4 regions of the Staphylococcus sp. GDY8P57P genome follow, and region 1 is predicted to be linked to each of the others. Evidence: riboswitches for the same ligand, from Rfam matches in the RefSeq annotation. Region 1 holds a riboswitch; each other region holds the start of a gene.
What was found. Region 1 has a riboswitch for S-adenosylmethionine ahead of metX (homoserine O-acetyltransferase MetX). Riboswitches for the same ligand answer to the same signal wherever they lie in the genome.

Region 1 (4,942 bases):
GCCTTCGGTTAAGATATCCTTTAATGCATGAGAAATAACACGCGCTCTTACACGCGTACGTTTTTCCATCGGGTCAGTCTTACCGCCATAGAATCGTACATTTCCGTTCATATTTTTAATTGCTACTTGGTCACCACCACGACCTAATGCTAAATCTAAACCAGATTGTGATAACTCACCAAGATCAATTAAGTTCTCAGTACCTTCACCGACACCGATACTCAATGTTAATTGGGCACGGTAACCAACACTTTTTTCGCGTAGTTGGCTAAGAATTTCAAAGTTCGATTCTTCAACTTCGGCTAATATTTTTTGATTTAAATACGCAACGAACTGGTCAGAATTATAACGTTTGAAGAAAATATTATATTCTGATGCCCAACGACTAATCACTCGTGTTACCATTGAGTTGATTTCAGAACGTTGTGTGTCGTTCATATTTTGCGTGATTTCATCATAGTTATCTAAGAATAATGTTGCAATAATCGGTTTTGATTCTTCATATAGTTCATTGGTATGCACTTCATCTGTGATATCAAAGAAATATAGACAATTTTCCTCTTCAGAATGACGTACATGGTAATGATATTGGCCATGTTCGATTTCGACTTCTTGCACCTTTTCCAACTGCTTTAAAATATTCGGAAAAACTTCATTGACTGGTTCTGAGATGACATTCGTTTCTAAGTGTTCAGACATGTACTGGTTAATCCATTCAATATGATCATCAGCATCAAGAACGACCATGCCAATTGGCAATCGTTTAATTGCCCTATTGCTTCCAGCCGAGATATGACCACTTAAATTATCCACATAATTATCCATTTTCAACAAGGCCTGTCTTACTAATACAATGCCAATAATAATCATCACGACTAAAATAGCTGCTGCAATGGTCGCAACTAATGGTTTAAAGATAAACCATACTACGACAAGTGCAATTGAAGTAAGTACCATTAAAATAAATGGTATGAGTAATGCCTTCTTAGTGGATTGACGGTTCATTATTCCACCTCTATTCACTTTTTAAAGTCATTTTTTAATCATTCGTTTTAAATTAATTCCTAAATCAAGTACACCAAGTAATGCAATGATATGTGTTGCTGGTGTAATAATTGTCCCCACAACCATCAGCAATATCGTTACAACATTTGGAATACGTTTTGCTTTACCAAAGAAATGAATTAAACTCAATCCTTGGATATACATCAGTAATGATAACACAACTTCGAAATTTAATACGATGCTTTGGAAAGTACTTGGCCCTGTTGCGAACATTACGCATAATAAAACAACCATATAAACCCAAAGTAATGAACGGTTAAGCTGCCAAGCAAATAATGGTTTAAAAATTGGTGTAGCTACTTTAAATTTACGAAGAATTGGAAATGTAATAATTATGTTAATTAAGACTAAAATAAAGACTATAACGATTATAAAACTTGGAAGTTGGACTGCCATTTGACGGAACCCTTCTTCAAGAATCGTTTTATAATCTGATTCTACGCCTGTCGTTACAACCGCATTGTGCATTGCATCTTTGAAAGGCTTAATTAATGTCGTAGCGCTAGGTATCTTTTTAAACGTTTGTAATAGCATAAATGCGACTAAAGTAAATATACTTAAATATGTTGTAGCTATAAATAAGATGCGTTCTTTAGAGGCACGTTCTTTCAATAATTGGCCAATAATAAAGCTAAGCATTAAAACTAAAATCATGGCACTTAATACAAATGTATTACCCAATAATGTGGTAAGAATAACTGTGATTAGCGCTCCAATTCCAAATGATGGAATAGATTTATTCCATAAAATAATGCCTGGAATCGTAGCGAATAAACATAGAATCAGCCCTAGTATTGGTAATACATACGTAACTAAAGCAACCATAACAAGTGCAATTGTTCCTATAATTGTTGCTTTAGGATGTACTTTTGAAAACACATTCGCCACTCCTATACTTTTTTGACTATAACCTCTATTTTAACCTCTAAGCAAAATTAAAACAAATTGTGAAGATTGAGTAATATACGATTCCATCATTGCGTGTTTTCTTCTATATTCTAACTTACCCGCTTCATCTATTTTCGTTTGAAGTTCGTTACTTTAAGAAAATGATATAAGTTCGGTGCCCAGTCATTGAAATTTAATAAAAAGCCATCATGACCTACATTATCTGGAACGAAGAAATGGCGATGATATTTAAAACGCTCCCCTACTGCTCTCACTTGATCATCTGGATATAATAAATCATCCGTGAAGCCCATAGTTAAAACCTTTGTATCTAATGATTGATAAACATCATCCACATTTGTACGTCCACGGTCAACATTATGACTATCTAATACATTTAACATTGTCAGGTAGCAGGATAAATCATAAGTTTCTTTAAATTTATTACCTTGATGTCGTTGATAGCTTACAACTTCGTCGGGTGAAAAGCGTTGATCATAACTTTTAGATGACCGATACGTTAGAAATCCTAATTGTCGGGCAATACTAAGGCCTTCTTTGCCGCCAAGATGAATCGCCTCACGTGCAATTTCGTTGAACGCACGACTATACGATGATGTTTTATCCGTAGCCGCTAGAATAACCGCCTTATCCACTTGAAATTGATGGTTGTAGAGCAGTTCCATAACTTGCATACCACCTAAACTACCACCAATTAAAATATTAATCTTGTTGAAACCAAGCGCTTGAATCCCCATTTCAATTGCTTTCACAATATCCCTCAACGTTAAATGCTCCGGAAAATTAGGATCAGTTAAAGGAGAACTTGAACCAAAGGGGCTACCGATGACATTGAACGTAAGAAATTGATAATCATAAATCGGCATATAACCGCCATCTATGATTTCACGCCACCAACCAGGCGCATCATCTGTGCCATATGTTAAATGATTACCAGTAAGCGCATGGCAGACCACAACGAGTGGTTGCCCCGCATAGCCCACATGTTCATAACGCAATTGTAAGTTTTTAATCATTTCGCCTGATTCAGTTGTAAAAGGTCCTAAATTTAATGTTTCTACCGTGTAATTGGTCATGCGGTTACCTCCTTTGAATACTAAAAAAATCGCCTATACTCTTCAAAGTATGAGGCGATTCGTCTCTATTACTTATCATTCGAGTATCTCGTTGGTCGTAGCACCGTGCGTATGCATCGCCGGTTGCTGAAGTTTCTTAGGGCCGTGTCCCTCCACTTCTCTTAATAAGTTCTATTATCTCTATTCATTTACTTATTCAAATTGTAATTTGAATTTATTGTATCTAATTGTATAGCTAACTTCAATCGTTAGCTATTGGGTTCTGCCTTTTCTAAAAGAAAAAACGTAGGCCTGCAATCAGCACAATACCTACTAGAATGGTTGTAGTCAGACTACGCGTGAAAAGTGCAATAAACACCGTTGGAATCGTCACAAGAATAAACGGAATATTAAGGGTGTATCCTGCTACACCTTCCTGTTGTACGATAATGCCATCTAATATCAGTGCTGTAAATAATGTAATTGGAATAAATGATAGCCATTTAATTACCGTTTCTGAGAGTTGAATACGTGAAATCATTAAGAATGGAACTACTCGAATGATTAACGTTACAAGTCCACATAACACGATTAAGATAAACATATGCCAAGATGTTGTCATTTATCCATCACCACCCCTAATGTTGCTGCTAGCATCGATGCAATCAGAATTGCAACGTATGATGGCATAAACCAACTTAAGCTGAGCATCATCACGATAACAAATACGATAAGTACAAGGTATATGCGTAGTTTAGATGATGTGATTGACTCAAATTGTGCCATGGTTAAAAAGATAAACATTGCTGTAATCGCAAAATCGAGACCCAACATGTCTGGATTAGAGATATATTTACCAAGTAATGCACCAACAATACTGGCTAGTGCCCAAAATGCATATGCGGTTAAATTTAAGCCATGTAACCACCGATCGTTTATCTTCTCCCCTTTTAAATGCGGTGTGATAGCGACGCCAAATGTTTCATCTGTCAAAATTGAAGACAGACCTAGACGATTCCAAATACCATAGTCTTTATAATTGGGTGCTAACGTCATTGATAATAGGAAGAAACGTGAATTGACAATCAATGTTGTAAGAACAATAGCAGAAATCGGTGTGCCTGTAGCAACGAGTGCACAAATAATAAATTGTGCTGCGCCAGCATAGACAAGTAAACATAATAATAGTATTTCAATGATACTAAAATGTTGTGACGCAGCTACAATGCCAAACGATAAACCAATCCCAACGTATCCTAACAAAGTAGGTATACATTCTTTAACGCCTTGCTTAAACGTCACATGTGATGTCATCTTTGTAACCTCCCTTTATGCTTAATATTTTAGAACAGTATTTTATTAATAATTTTAGTCTAATATACGGATGCTAGAGTGGCAACAACGTTAGACATAGAGTTGTGTGATGTTAGACTAACAGAATACTTAGAACTACTGATTTAAAGGTATATCTAATGTGTCTATTTTTTGACAACAAAGCGTATATTACACCTCTGAAAGTAGTCTAAATCCATCCTTTTTACTTCATCACTTTATTAAGAAAAAGTGAATTTTTAACATGATTGATTGTATATTCAAGACATCATAGACCACAATTCAATGTAGTTTCATTGCAGCATTCCTGCCACCTATTCACTTTGTTTATGACATTCATATTGGTTTAACACCATAAAAAGAGAGCTGAAAAAGTGTTATATAAACACCTTCTCAGCTCAGTCAGCTACTGCGAATTTGCACTGTAGCTTTAGTATATTATCGCTTATTCCGTACTCTATAAATTAACGTTATAAGCTAACTAATAATCGAATTAGTCGTTAACTGGACGGATTTCAGTTTTACCACCCATGAATGGTACTAATGCTTCAGGAATTGTAATTGAGCCATCTGCATTTTGG
Region 2 (4,942 bases), on a different contig from region 1:
CTAAGGATGGTGTCAAAGGGATTTATGTAACAAGTAATTCAACACAAGGCGATAAAATCGATGAGTTAATCAAATTTATTAAAGATTCCAATTTAAATACTATGGTTATCGATGTTAAAGATGATGAAGGTAACATAACAATGAATCTTAACACTGGCAACAAGCAAGTGGATAAAAACACATTAGACATTGTTGATGGTAAGAAATTACTGAAAAAATTGCATGATAACAACATTTATCCAATTGCGCGTATTGTTACATTTAAAGATTCTAAACTAGCGAAAGAACATCCGGAGTGGTCATTTAAAGAAAGTGATGGTTCAGTTTGGACAAATGGTAAAGGTGATAGCTTCGTTAACCCATTTATGAAAGAAGTTTGGGACTACGACATTGATGTAGCCAAAGCGGCAGCTAAAGCCGGTTTCCAAGATATTCAATTTGACTACGTGCGTTTCCCAGAAGGCTTTGAAAATGAAGCAGACAGTCTAACTTATAGTAAAGGTGACTATAAAAATAGCAAGTTAAGTTCTGGCGATCAACGTGTGGATACCATTACGAAATTCTTAGAACACGCTAATAAAGAGTTGAAACCGATGGGTGTTAATATATCTGCGGACGTATTTGGCTATTCTGCATTAGTTAAAAATGCACCTGGTATTGGTCAAAGTTTCCCTAAAATATCTGAAAATGTAGACGCAATTTCATCAATGATTTACCCATCACATTGGAGCAATGGTGACTTTGGTTTACAAGCGCCAGATACAGAACCATATAAAACAGTGAATCGATATATTCAAAAAGAAAATAACTTATTAGATTCACTTGGTAAGAAAAAACCAATTTCACGTCCATGGATTCAAGACTTTACAGCATCATACTTAGGCGATGGTAATTATATTGATTATGATGCGAAAGCTGTATCTGAACAAGTTCAGGCATTAAAAGATAATGGTGTAAATGAGTTCTTACTATGGAATGCCGGCAACGAATACACTGAAGATGCGAACTATAATCCTAAAAAAGGTAGCGCGAAAGAACGTGACCCTGAAGGTGTAGAACAAGACACAAAGCAGAAAGAGAAGCAAGACGACAATAAGAAAGATGATGACAACGAAAATAATAATAGCACTCAATAATGTTAAAAAGGGAGAGAGACAGAATTCTTTTAAATTCTGTCTCTCTCCCTTAGTAATATCTTAGTCAATGTTCTTATGCGTTTGTTTCGCTACGAATATGCTCCCCAATAATAAGCAAAGACCACCTAATAGTTGAGTGGATTGTTCATGATGCGATTGACCTGTTTCTGGTAAAGATGATTGCGTCGTCGTATGCTGGTTTTCTTGCTTTTGATCTGATTGAGACGAAGGTACTTCATTAGATTTAACGTTACCAACATAGTAAGTATTTAATTCACGTGCACAATCTACGGAATTGACTTTTGACGCTGCTTTTTGTCGGTCATCTAATTCAGCGGCATTCGCAATACCGTGTTCAACATATGTTTCTCCACTTTGAAGTCGATTGAAGTTACTGTATCTATCATTTTTATATTCGACTTGGCCATTTTTATAAACTTTATAGACACCTATACCAGCATTTGCCTTATTGTGGCTTTCAATTTTGAAATAGTCCCCTTTATCAATTGCTTTGTCAAAGTTTTGTAAATCTGGATTACCACCACTATTTGATAATGCTTCCGAAGCAATTTCTTGTGCATTGTCTTTCGTCACTACATCAGTTGCGAGTGCATGTTGTCCGTTAAAAGCAGATAATATTACCGTACTTGTTAAAAGTGTTGACGCAAATAGAGAAACCTTCACCACAATGAAAACCCCATTTCATTATTTATCTTTTACAACGTTAGTGTAACACTCAGATTTAATTAAAATAGGGGATTAAAGTAAACCATATTGAAACTTTAAATTAGCTTAAAGAACGGCGTATTTGTAAAGTTAAATTTACAATAGTGATGTTTTAATGACTATAAGCGATTGTTTATATAACATGCATAGTTATCAACTTACCATTTCTTTTTAGAAAAATAAGGAATCGACCATGCCATCAGTAAAGTGAATATCAAGTGTGCGACCATCCATAAGGCATACGCTACCCAATTAAATTGGAACAGTGAACGTTCAGCCAACGTAATAAGTAATGGGTATAAGATTAGAAAAATAATCATTAATAAGAGATAACTTAATTTGTATAAAGGTTTGAATAACAGATAAATGATTAGAAACGTTATGTAAATACAAAATCCAATAATGATATGAATTAAAAGTTCTAAAATAAGTGGTGTCTTATTAGGATCTGCGATGAAATCAATGTTGATTAATAGCAAAGTAAGGTGTGTCGTATGCATCACCACATCCATGACAAACATGATAAGTAATAATAAAATACTAATGAACAATGCACTAAGTAAGTGATAGCTGTAACGAAACATAATCATCAACCCTTCGAATGTGTTTAACAAGCTATTCCCTACAGTAAAACAACTTACACATTTTAAAAATTTAGAATATTTAAAAAATGATATTGACCCAAGCTTGATCCAATGCTAATATAATATCAATTCAATAAAACTTGTTAACTCTTATCAAGAGTGGTGGAGGGATGTGCCCTGAGAAGCCCAGCAACCGTCGTGTAACGAAATGGTGCTAATTCACATAAAGTAGACAATACTTTAAGAGATGAGAGAAAGTGTATCGATACTTTCTCTTAAATAATAGAAAGTATTTTTTTATGTCTTCTAACTATTTAAGAGTTGAAGTGTAGTTGAATCATTTTAAAAAAGAGGTGTCGATATACATGAGAAAATGGTTAAGTATGATCAGTATTTTAGTTTTAATTATCGTGTTAGCAGGATGTAGCAAAGATAAAGAGGATGATAAGAAAATCACAGTTGCTGCTTCACCTGCACCCCATGGAGATGTGTTGAAGAAAGCTAAAGAACAATTAAAGAAAAAAGGTTATGATCTAGAAGTTAAAGAGGTTAATGATTATAAAGTACCAAATAAATTATTAGATAAAGGCGATGTAGATGCTAACTTCTTCCAACACGTACCGTATCTAAAAGCTGAGAAGAAAAGTCATGGCTATAAAATAGAAGAATTAGGTAAAGTATTTACAACGCCAATGGGTGTCTATAGTAAAAAATATAAACATTTGAAAGATATTCCTGAAGGATCAACAATCTATGTTTCAAATAACCCTGCAGAGGAAGGACGATTTTTATCTTTCTTTGTAGATGAAGGTCTGATTAAGTTGAAAAAAGGTGTCAAAATTGAAGACGCCAAGTTTGAAGATATTGCAGAAAATAAAAAGAATTTAAAATTTAATCATCAGCAAGGGGCTGAGTTTTTACCTAAAACATATAAAAACGGTGAAGGTGCAGCAGTTATTATGAATTCTAACTATGCCATCGATAATGGTTTAAAACCGTCTAAAGATGCAATTGTAATGGAAGGTAAATCATCACCATTTGCCAACATTATCGCAGTTCAAGAAGGACATAAAAATGATAAGAAGTTCCAAGAATTATTAAAAGTCATGCAATCTAAAGAAATTAAAGACTATATTAAAAAAGAATATGGAGACGATGTCATTCCTTACGAAAGTAAATAATCCTATATCTTTATTGGGGGAGTGGGACGACGAATTTAAAAAGAATTCTGTCCCACTCCCTCATTTTTTTAATAAATATGTATCATCAAAAAAACTAAAAATAGCAAATTATAATTATTTTTGATTATTCAGAAAATATTTACAAATCTGACAATTATTAGTAAGATATTGAATATTATCAATGAAACATTGTTTATTAAGATGGCCGGAGACTTTTCAAAGAGAGGGATGTAAAAGGGATGGTCGATTATGGGAGGATGAGTCAATATGAGTAAAGCAGAGGAATTAATACAAGAAGATGGGAAGTACTTTGCGGCATCAGGAAGAATTAAATATTACCCATTAGCCATTGATCATGGTTACGGTGCGACACTCGTAGATGTGGATGGTAAAGAATACATTGATTTATTAGCAAGCGCGAGCTCGCAAAATGTAGGGCATGCACCTAAACCGGTAATTGAAGCGATTCAGAAACAAGCTGAGAAATTGATTCATTATACACCTGCATATATGTATCATGAACCAGCAGTGAAATTATCTAAGAAACTATGTGATATTGCGCCAGGTGATTATGAAAAACGTGTGACGTTTGGATTGAGTGGATCTGACGCCAATGATGGCATTATTAAATTTGTAAGAGCGTATACTGGTCGACCGTATATCATTAGTTTTACAAATGCATATCATGGTTCAACATTTGGGTCACTATCGATGTCAGCCATTAGCTTAAATATGCGCAAGCATTATGGTCCTTTATTAAATGGCTTTTATCATATTCCATTTCCAGATAAGTATAGAGGTATGTATGAACAACCTAATCCTAATACAGTAGAAGCGTATCTTGCACCACTTAAAGAAATGTTCGCCAAATATGTGCCAGCAGAAGAAGTTGCATGTATTGTCGTAGAAACGATTCAAGGTGATGGTGGTTTGCTAGAGCCAGTAGACGGTTACTTTGAGGCGTTAGAAGCATTATGTCGTGAACATGGCATTTTAATTGCAGTAGATGATATCCAACAAGGACTAGGGCGCACAGGTACATGGAGTTCAATTGATCACTTTAATTTCACACCGGATTTAATCACATTTGGCAAATCATTAGCTGGTGGGTTACCGATGTCTGCGATTGTTGGTCGCAAAGAAATCATTGATACGCTTGAAGCACCGGCGCATCTATTTACCACTGGTGCCAATCCTGTAAGTTGTGAAGCGGCTTTAGCAACATTGAAAATGATTGAAGATGACGCATTACTAACTGCTAGCTCGGAAAAAGGCGCCTATGTACGCAACCGAATGGACAAATGGGTTGATAACT
Region 3 (4,942 bases), on a different contig from region 1:
GAGCTAGTAATGCTTCAAAGTGTTCTGCATTAAAATTACTTACGCCAATATTTTTAACCTTATCATCTTTATATAAATCTTCCATACCTTTCCAAGTATCTATCATGATTGCCTCATTCGTACCAGGCCAATGCACAAGGTATAAGTCTAAATAATCCAAGCCTAGCTTGTTGATGCTTGTTTCATAGGCTTTTGCTACATTTTCTCGACCAAAATCTTCAAAATATAGTTTAGATGTAATAAATAAGTCTTTACGTTCTAGACCTGTAGCAACTAAACCATCCTGGATTCCTAAACCGACTTGTTCTTCATTACCATAAACTTTAGCTGTATCAATACTACGATAACCAGAAACGATTGCGTGTTTAACTGCTTCTCTACATTCATCATTATTTTCTACTCTAAACGTTCCAATACCAACTTTAGGCATTGTGTGACCATTGTAAAATTCAATTGTTTCCATTCACGGTACCCCTTTTCTTTAAAATATGTATTATCTTATTCCCTTATTTAAACCATTTAAAAACGGGAATGGAACAGAATTCTTTTTAAATTCGTCGCTCCACTCCCGCAAGAATAACAATAATCGAGAAGCGCTTAATTTAAGCGTCTTTTCAGTTCAATCAGTTACTGCGAATTTGCAAAGTAGCTGATTGATATGTTTGTTATATCAGATTAGAAATTAATTAAATGATTCAATTTTGTCCATAACATCTTGTAATTCATCCACATTATATTGAATACGTCCATGGAACACAAACTTATTGAAGAACTCATCTAATTGATCAGGTCCTACGAGTACTTTAACACTTGAACTTTGTGCATAATTTGAAATTGTGACGTCTCCATCATGTTTCGGATTGAAATATAAAATCGCTGTTGGCGTATATTTCGCACCCAACTGAGTTTGTAAATCTGACGCTAATTTCTCTATCGCAGCAAGCTGTTCAGAATAATTAACGAATGACAATGACGCTTTATCCTCATTTTGATCAAGTACTAACGTTTGTGGTGACTTAGCATCTAAATCTAACGTGTTAAAGATTTGTTCCATCATTGGTAATTCGTTAAATTGATTACCACTTATGCCTTGATATACATGTCCTTTTAATAATTGCGAATCTATAATATATAGACCAGTACGTGTAAGTACAAGGTGACTAATACGTTCAATATCATTAAACTCATTACTTGGAAGGAAGATATTTGCCATGATATGCATATCTTCAGGTCTGATACGTTTTTCTTTTACTAAACGCTCTCTAATACCAATTAAACGCATATCTGTCACATATTCACTTTTATTCTTAGAGAATAGTTTTAAGGCATCAATTTCACGGTCTTTACCGCTGACAGTTGCATCAAAATCTTCTTTTTGTTTAGTAACTTGCTTTTTATTTTGTATGCGCTCTTTTTCAAGTGCTTCGTCATGAGACGCTTTCATTTGTTTTTCTTTGAGATCATATTCTTCTTTTGTCTTTTGTTTAATATTATTTTTACTTTTAAGTGTAACTAAAAATAGAATTAAACAAATCGCTGCAACTACAATAGCTATGATTAAACCAATTTCAATTGGTCCAAGTGAATTCATTAAATCAACGCTCCTTTAATCTATCAGTATGTCTAATTATAATAGAAACAGTCCTTAATTTCGACAATTTCTTATAATATTATTTAAAGCGTTTATTAACTTTGAACAGCATCTTTTAATACGTTCACTTTGTCTAATTTTTCCCAAGGTAATAGTACATCAGTTCTACCAAAGTGACCATATGCTGCTGTTTGTTTATATATAGGATGTTTTAAATCTAACATTTTAATGATACCTGCTGGTCGTAAATCAAAGTTTGCTCTAACCGCTTCAACAAGTTGTGCTTCTGAAACTTTACCTGTCTTGAATGTATCGATTGAAATTGAAACTGGTTCAGCAACTCCAATTGCATATGCAAGTTGTACTTCACATTGATCTGCCAGTCCTGCAGCAACGATATTTTTCGCTACATATCTCGCTGCATAAGCTGCTGAGCGGTCTACTTTAGTTGGATCTTTACCACTGAAGCAACCACCACCGTGACGTGCATAACCACCATAAGTATCAACGATGATTTTACGTCCTGTTAACCCTGCATCGCCTTGTGGTCCACCGATAACAAATCTTCCTGTTGGATTGATAAAGAATTTAGTTTCACTATCAATTAAACCTTCTGGTACTGTTGGATAAATGACATGTTCTTTAATATCACTTTGGATTTGCTCTAATTCAACATCATCCGCATGTTGAGATGATACAACAATCGTATCAATACGTTTAGGTTTATCATCTTCATCGTATTCTACTGTAACTTGAACCTTACCATCAGGTCTTAAATAATCTAGAATACCATCTTTACGCACATCTGATAAACGCTTCGCTAATTGATGTGATAAAAAGATTGGTAACGGCATATATGTTTCTGTCTCATTAGTCGCATAACCAAACATTAAGCCTTGGTCACCCGCACCTGTAGCTTCAATTTCTTCTTCAGAAATATCATTTCTATATTCAAGTGCTTTGTCAACACCTTGCGCAATATCCGGTGACTGTTCATCGATTGCAGTTAATACTGCCATTGTTTGGTAATCATAGCCAAATTTAGCACGCGTATAGCCAATACCTTTAATTGTTTCTCGTACGACTTTGGGAATATCTACATAAGTAGAAGTTGATATTTCACCTGAAATGAGCGCCATTCCAGTTGTTACAGTTGTTTCACAAGCGACACGTGCATTGGGATCATCTTTCAAGATTTCATCTAAGATAGCATCAGACACTTGGTCAGCAATCTTGTCAGGATGTCCTTCTGTTACTGATTCTGAAGTAAATAAACGTTTATTGTAAGTCATGATTTGCTCCTTTTACCATTGTATTTACGAAAATTCTCTTTAAAATGTGAGCTCAAAAATAAAAGAGCCTTCTTCACTATTCAAGACAGAGAGAAGGCTCTTAAACGTCCATTCGCTCTTATCGTTCAGACGATTATATGTCTGCAAACGGTTTGGCACCTTTCTTTTAAAAAAGAGGTTGCTGGGTTTCATTGGGTCCATGTCCCTCCACCACTCAGGATAAGAGAATCCGTTAAGAACTATACTACCTAATTCACCAATTAATGTCAATTTTGTTTTTACATGTTTTTTTGTCTTTTCCAGGTGGAATAATTATGGCATTATGTTATACTATTTTCATGTAAAGGCTTACAATATTGAATTTCTATAACACACGCTGGAGGGATTGGGTATGTCAGTAGATACATACAGCGAAACACCTAAAATTAAAAAATTATTAGAAAAAGAAAGCTCTCTTTTTCAACTCTCAACAACTCAACTTTATTACAAAATAATGGGTAATAAAGAAGGAGAATTAACTGAACTTGGTGCGATTAATGCGAGCACTGGTAAATACACTGGACGTTCTCCAAAAGATAAATTTATCGTTACAGAACCTTCTTATAAAGATAATATTCATTGGGGAGATATTAACCAACCTATCGATGAAGAAACTTTCTTAAATCTTTACGCTAAAGTTTTAGACTATCTTGATACAAAAGATGAACTTTACGTTTTTAATGGCTATGCAGGTAGTGACAAAGATACACAATTGAAACTTACAGTTATTAACGAACTTGCATGGCACAACCTTTTTGCACAAAATATGTTTATTCGCCCAGATTCTAAAGAAGAAGCAAGTAATATTAAACCTAATTTCACTATTGTTTCTGCACCTCATTTTAAAGCTGACCCTGAAGTTGATGGTACTAAATCAGAAACATTTGTTATCATTTCATTCAAACATAAAACGATTTTAATTGGTGGTACTGAATATGCTGGCGAAATGAAAAAAGGTATCTTCTCAGTAATGAACTATTTACTACCAATGCAAGACATTATGAGTATGCATTGTTCTGCTAACGTTGGAGATAAAGGGGACGTTGCTTTATTCTTCGGATTATCAGGTACAGGTAAAACAACGTTATCTGCAGCACCAGATAGAAAATTAATTGGTGATGATGAGCATGGTTGGAATAAAAATGGTATTTTCAACATCGAAGGTGGTTGTTACGCTAAAGCAATCAATCTTTCTAAAGAAAAAGAACCGCAAATTTATAACGCGATTCAATACGGCACTATTCTTGAAAATACTGTAGTTAACGAGCGTGGCGCCGTTGACTTTGATGATAATTCATATACTGAGAATACCCGTGCAGCTTATCCAATTCATCACATTGATAACATTGTTCTACCATCTAAAGCAGCTCATCCTAATACAATCATTTTCTTAACAGCTGACGCATTCGGTGTATTACCACCAATTGCTAAATTAACTAAATCACAAGCGATGTACCACTTCTTAAGCGGCTTTACATCTAAATTAGCTGGAACTGAGCGTGGCGTTACAGAGCCTGAACCTTCATTCTCTACATGTTTTGGTGCACCATTCTTACCACTTAATCCTATTAAGTATGCAGATTTACTAGGTGAACTTATTGATAAACATGACGTTGATGTATACTTAGTTAACACTGGCTGGACAGGTGGTAAATACGGTGTAGGTAGACGTATCAGCTTACATTACACTCGCTATATGGTAGATCAAGCGATTAAAGGTAAATTGAAAAACGCTAAATTTACTAAAGATGAAAAATTCGGTTTAAGCATTCCTACAGAAATGGAAGACGTACCTAAAACAATACTCAACCCAATTAATGCTTGGAGTGATTCAGACAAATATCGCGCTCAAGCCGACGACTTAATTAAACGTTTTGAAGAAAACTTCAAAAAATTCGGTCCAGAAGTTGAAGAAATTGCTAATACAGGTGGCTTTAATAAATAATTAAATGGTCACATTCAAAAGGCAACGTACTTGGTAAAATTAACCAAGGTACGTTGCCTTTTTATTTACCCTCAC
Region 4 (4,942 bases), on a different contig from region 1:
TTTACCAGAAGCTTTGTCGCTTTGACCTTCTTTTTCTAAATCTTTATTGTCAGTAGCATTACCAACAGTTTCTTTTAAATTACCTTTTGCTTGTTCAAATTTATCTTCAGCCATTTGAGATTCCTCCTTGATAGTCTGTATATCTTGTATAGTAATAAATACCACACTATAACATGTTTAAACATTATATTCGTAAAAATTTAATTTTTTCATTCTACAATGAGTTCAATTATAATGATAATGAAATAAATCAATTTAAGGAGTGGTTATAATGAAATTCATTAATTTTACCGCAATGACTAAAAGTGGCCTCACTAAAAAGGTAAATCGTTTCTTAGAAGAAAATCCATACATCGAAGTTATAAAATTTGACTATACAATGGGATCTGGCGGACAAGGTGTCGGCATACTGTATAAAGATAGAAAATCTTTCTAAATTAAAGGAGTGGACAGAATTCTTTTAAAATTCGTCGTCCACTCCTAGCTTGCTTTACTTGAAGCATTTCTTAATGAAATTCTCTTTGGTAGGGCTCCGCATCCTCAAGGTTGACTAGAACTGAAAAAGTTTAATTTAAGCGCTTTTTCAGTTCAGTCAGCTACTATGAATTTGCAAAATAGCATCATTATATTATTGATGTCCTAGCCTCTATGCTTACTTCGCTGGTACAACTGCACCTTTGTATTTATCTTTAATGAAGTCTTGAATCTCTTTAGATTGTAATACTTCCATTAAAGCTTTGATTTTTTCATCATCCTTATGTCCTTTTTGAACTGCAATTAAGTTTGCGTATGGGTTGTTGTTTGCTTTTTCAACAGCAATTGAATCTTTTTGTGGACTTAATCCTTGATCAATTGCATAGTTAGAGTTGATGATTGCAGCATCTACATCTTCGTTTTGATAGATTTTTGGAAGATATTCTGCTGATTGTTTACTGTTAAATTTAATGTCTTTTTTATTTTCAGTGATATCTTCGAATTTAGCATCTTCGATTTTTACACCTTTTTTGATTTTAATTAATCCTTCATCAACAAAGAATTTTAAGAAACGACCTTGCTCTGCTGGGTTATTTGAAACATATACTGTTGCACCTTTAGGAAGGTCTTTTAAACTTTTATATTTTTTAGAGTAAACAGCCATTGGTTCTAAGTGAACTTTACCTGCATCTTCAATTTTGTATCCTTTTTCTTTACTTTCAGTTTTTAAGTAAGGTACGTGTTGGAAATAGTTCGCGTCTAGTTCACCTTTATCTAACAATTTGTTTGGTGTTGTGTAATCGTTAATTGTTTTAATTTCTAGATCATAGCCCTTCTCTTTAAGTAAAGGTTTCGCTTTTTCTAGAATTTCAGCGTGTGGTGCTGGAGATGCACCTACAACGATTTTCTTATCTTTGTCACCACTACCATTGCCACAAGCTGCTAAAACGACAGTTAATGTTAGTACTAAAATTAAGCTTAAAAGTTTTTTCATTAAATCATTCCTCTTTTCTTTTAGCGTTTGTCAATTTTATTTGTAATCCAATCCCCAATAAATTGGATTATAAATACGATAATTAAAATAAATACAGTTGAAACTAAAATGACATCATTTTGGTTACGCGTAAATCCTGTTAAGTAAGCTAAGTTACCTAAACCACCTGCACCAATAACACCTGCAATTGCAGTAGATCCAACTAATGCGATTGCTGTTACGGTAATACCTGAAACGAGTGCTGGCATTGCTTCTGGTAATAGTACTTTACGAACAACCGTCCAAGTACTTGCTCCCATTGACCAAGCCGCTTCTATAACACCTTTATCTATCTCTTTAAAAGCAATTTCAACTAATCTTGCATAGAATGGCGCTGCGCCGATGACTAATGCTGGTAAAGCACCCGTTGGACCACTGATTGTTCCGAGTAAGACACTTGTAAATGGAATTAATAACAAGATTAAGATGATAAATGGAATTGCTCGGAACAGGTTAACTATAAATGAAACGATACTATAAAAGACTCTAGCACCTTTCGAATTACTCTTGGCTGATAGAAATAAAAGTACACCTAAAATCAAACCAAAAATAAATGCGAAAATCGTCGACACAATAGTCATATAAAGCGTTTCATAAATGGCTTGCCATACTTCTGGCCACTGGACGTTAGGCATTGTAATCATCTCTTTAAAAATATCACCGTATGATTTATCCATGCTTAACCACCTCCACATTTACATGTTGCTGATGTAAATCTTCTTTAAATGTCTCAAATTCTGTTTCAGCAATATGTGGTATGTGAACCACTAAGAAGCCTACTGCACCGCCACGTGTGTTTTTAATATTTGCCTCAAGAATATTGATATCAATGTTATGTGTTTTACTTATGTACGAAACAACGGGTTCTGTCGTATTATCACCATTGAAATTAAGTCTAACGATATAAGCATCTGAATCTAACGGTTCAAGATGTTGGATAGATTCTTCAAAATCATCATCTAAATCATCTTTCACGAAGCGTTTAGTCACTTCGTGTTGTGGATTTTCAAATACTTGCGTTACTTTACCTTGCTCTATCACACGTCCGCTTTCCATAACTGCTACTTCATCACAAACACGTCTGATAACGTGCATTTCATGTGTGATGATCACAATTGTAAGATTTTCGCGCGCTTTAATCTTTAACAGTAAGTCTAATATTTCATCTGTTGTTTGTGGGTCTAATGCACTAGTAGCTTCGTCACATAATAGAACATCTGGTGCGTTTGCCAAAGCTCGTGCGATGCCGACTCTTTGTTTCTGACCACCTGATAATTCAGAAGGATAAGCATTTTCTCGTCCCTTCAAACCAACAAGATCAATTAATTCTCGTGCTCTTTCAATTGCTTTACCTTTAGAGTATCCTGCAATTTCTAACGGGAACATAATATTGCGAAGTACCGTTCTTGACCATAATAAGTTAAAGTGTTGGAATACCATACTTACTTTTTGACGTTTTTTTCTTAATTCTGCTTTTGAAAGTTTGTTAATATTATCGCCATCTATAATAATATCGCCAGATGTAGGCGCTTCTAGATTATTGAACATTCTAATTAACGTACTTTTACCAGCACCAGAGAATCCGATAACTCCAAAAATAGAGCCCGTTTCTATATTTAAGTTAACGTGATCAACTGCTAGTACATCCTTATCTTTTGTGTGATAGCGTTTAACAACTTGATTTAACTCAATCACGTTTAGTGCCTCCTTAAAATTCATTATGTAATTAAAAAAATGCTTTCTCACTTTAGATTAAGTTGAGAAAGCATTGATTCATCTTTCTCTCATCTTCTAAAGTAATTAACTTTATGTGAATTGGCACCATTTCTAATATTAGACGGTTGCCGGGCTTCATAGGGCACATCCCTCCACCTCTCTTGATAAGAGTTTTCGCACTATTTAATTAATTTATATCCTACCATTGCACTATAATTTCGTCAACAATTATTTTAATTTTTCTAACAAATAAGGTACAGATTGAAATGCATAAATTCTATCTACCTCTATGTCCTTATTCATAACAATTAGAACAGGTACTGACATAATTTTGTTACGTTCACTATATTTAGGATGGTAATTCAAATCGATTTTTTTAACGGGTAAATGTAGTATTTCATTCGCAATATCGAGCATTCGCTCAGACATTTTACATGTACCACACATCGGTGTGTATCCGAAAATGAGGTGTTTATCTTTATTAAAATTCTCACTAATATCTTCAATTTCTATAGATTTACTCATGCATGATTACTAACCTTTCAGTCGTTAAATTGGGAATTAGACGTTTTTCTTTACGTACTGTAAAGCCATGTTTACTCAATACATGCGCAAGATAGTTCTTGGGACATCTAGCAACTTCACAATATGTTTTATCAACATAAATGTGTTCACATTCACTAAGATGACGTTTAAACCACTTTCTTATCTTTTCACCTTCGTCATCTGAATCTGCTAGCACAAAGACTTGCTTGTCATATAATGTTTCAATCATGTCATCTAATTTATCAATACTCATTGTACCATGCGTACAAATAATATTGATAGGTTCAGCGATGACTTGTTGTACTCTCTTCTTATCAGATTTGCCTTCAACAATTATAACTTTATTTAAAATTGCCATGTTAATCCACCTTCTAAGTCGATAATAAACAATCAGTTACTTCTTCACAGAACGCGCATACCTTAAACATCATTTACAATTACTTAACAATGTACGCAATTATAGACGCCATACCAAACTGAGATGATTACTTTATAGATAAAAAGACAAAATAAAAACTCCATGATCGCAATCAAGGAGTTTAAATTAATTATTCACCAATCATTTCTTTATATTGATCAGCTGATAATAATTCATCTAATTGACTTTCATCGCTAAGTTCAACTTTAACCATCCATGCTTTCTCATATGGTGATTCGTTAACAAACTCAGGACTATCTTCTAATTCTTCATTTGATTCTACAACTTTACCAGATACTGGCGCATATAATTCAGAAACAGTTTTAACTGATTCTACACTACCAAAAGTATCCCCTTCGTTGATTTCATCATCAACTTCTGGTAATTCAACAAATACGATGTCACCTAATTCGCCTTGTGCGTATTCAGTGATACCAATTGTTACTGTGTTGCCTTCAACTTTTACCCATTCATGTTCTTTTGAATATTTTAATTCGCTCGGTACTGCCACGAGAATCCCCTCCTAAAAATAATTACAATTTAATGATGCCATACAGTAAGGTTTCATTCAACTATTAAAGTAAAAGTTACAATAATTTATATAAATAAAATTTGTAATTTTAAACTATAACCAAATTTCTTTGTATTGATCTTCTTTAAATCCTAATGTGATGTTTTCTCCAGAAATAGCTAGTGGTCGTTTAACTAACATGCCATCAGAAGCTAATAGATTTAATTTTTCATCAGTAGATAAA

Region 2: another riboswitch for S-adenosylmethionine. It lies ahead of KA878_RS07205 (MetQ/NlpA family ABC transporter substrate-binding protein); the one in region 1 lies ahead of metX (homoserine O-acetyltransferase MetX).
Region 3: another riboswitch for S-adenosylmethionine. It lies ahead of metK (methionine adenosyltransferase); the one in region 1 lies ahead of metX (homoserine O-acetyltransferase MetX).
Region 4: another riboswitch for S-adenosylmethionine. It lies ahead of KA878_RS02535 (methionine ABC transporter ATP-binding protein); the one in region 1 lies ahead of metX (homoserine O-acetyltransferase MetX).

The regions. Positions count from the first base shown of each region.
Region 1 covers NZ_JAESLK010000036.1:28,191-33,132, reverse strand. Annotated here, with positions in the region: gene KA878_RS10910 (DHH family phosphoesterase) at 1-1,005, opposite strand, end outside; gene KA878_RS10905 (YybS family protein) at 1,033-1,959, opposite strand; gene metX (homoserine O-acetyltransferase MetX) at 2,082-3,050, opposite strand; SAM riboswitch class I at 3,120-3,221, opposite strand; gene KA878_RS10895 (AzlD domain-containing protein) at 3,322-3,651, opposite strand; gene KA878_RS10890 (AzlC family ABC transporter permease) at 3,648-4,343, opposite strand; gene serS (serine--tRNA ligase) at 4,855-4,942, opposite strand, start outside.
Region 2 covers NZ_JAESLK010000019.1:63,366-68,307, forward strand. Annotated here, with positions in the region: gene KA878_RS07190 (putative glycoside hydrolase) at 1-1,136, shown strand, start outside; gene KA878_RS07195 (cell surface protein) at 1,197-1,823, opposite strand; gene KA878_RS07200 (hypothetical protein) at 2,021-2,446, opposite strand; SAM riboswitch class I at 2,594-2,700, shown strand; gene KA878_RS07205 (MetQ/NlpA family ABC transporter substrate-binding protein) at 2,812-3,627, shown strand; gene KA878_RS07210 (aspartate aminotransferase family protein) at 3,895-4,942, shown strand, end outside.
Region 3 covers NZ_JAESLK010000004.1:11,408-16,349, forward strand. Annotated here, with positions in the region: gene KA878_RS01695 (aldo/keto reductase) at 1-463, opposite strand, end outside; gene KA878_RS01700 (NERD domain-containing protein) at 683-1,591, opposite strand; gene metK (methionine adenosyltransferase) at 1,687-2,883, opposite strand; SAM riboswitch class I at 2,999-3,109, opposite strand; gene pckA (phosphoenolpyruvate carboxykinase (ATP)) at 3,275-4,867, shown strand; gene KA878_RS01715 (alpha/beta hydrolase family protein) at 4,929-4,942, opposite strand, start outside.
Region 4 covers NZ_JAESLK010000006.1:16,688-21,629, reverse strand. Annotated here, with positions in the region: gene KA878_RS02555 (CsbD family protein) at 1-114, opposite strand, end outside; gene KA878_RS02550 (hypothetical protein) at 272-436, shown strand; gene KA878_RS02545 (MetQ/NlpA family ABC transporter substrate-binding protein) at 653-1,468, opposite strand; gene KA878_RS02540 (methionine ABC transporter permease) at 1,489-2,184, opposite strand; gene KA878_RS02535 (methionine ABC transporter ATP-binding protein) at 2,177-3,202, opposite strand; SAM riboswitch class I at 3,289-3,394, opposite strand; gene KA878_RS02530 (thioredoxin family protein) at 3,452-3,748, opposite strand; gene KA878_RS02525 (toprim domain-containing protein) at 3,741-4,127, opposite strand; gene gcvH (glycine cleavage system protein GcvH) at 4,318-4,698, opposite strand; gene KA878_RS02515 (arsenate reductase family protein) at 4,813-4,942, opposite strand, start outside.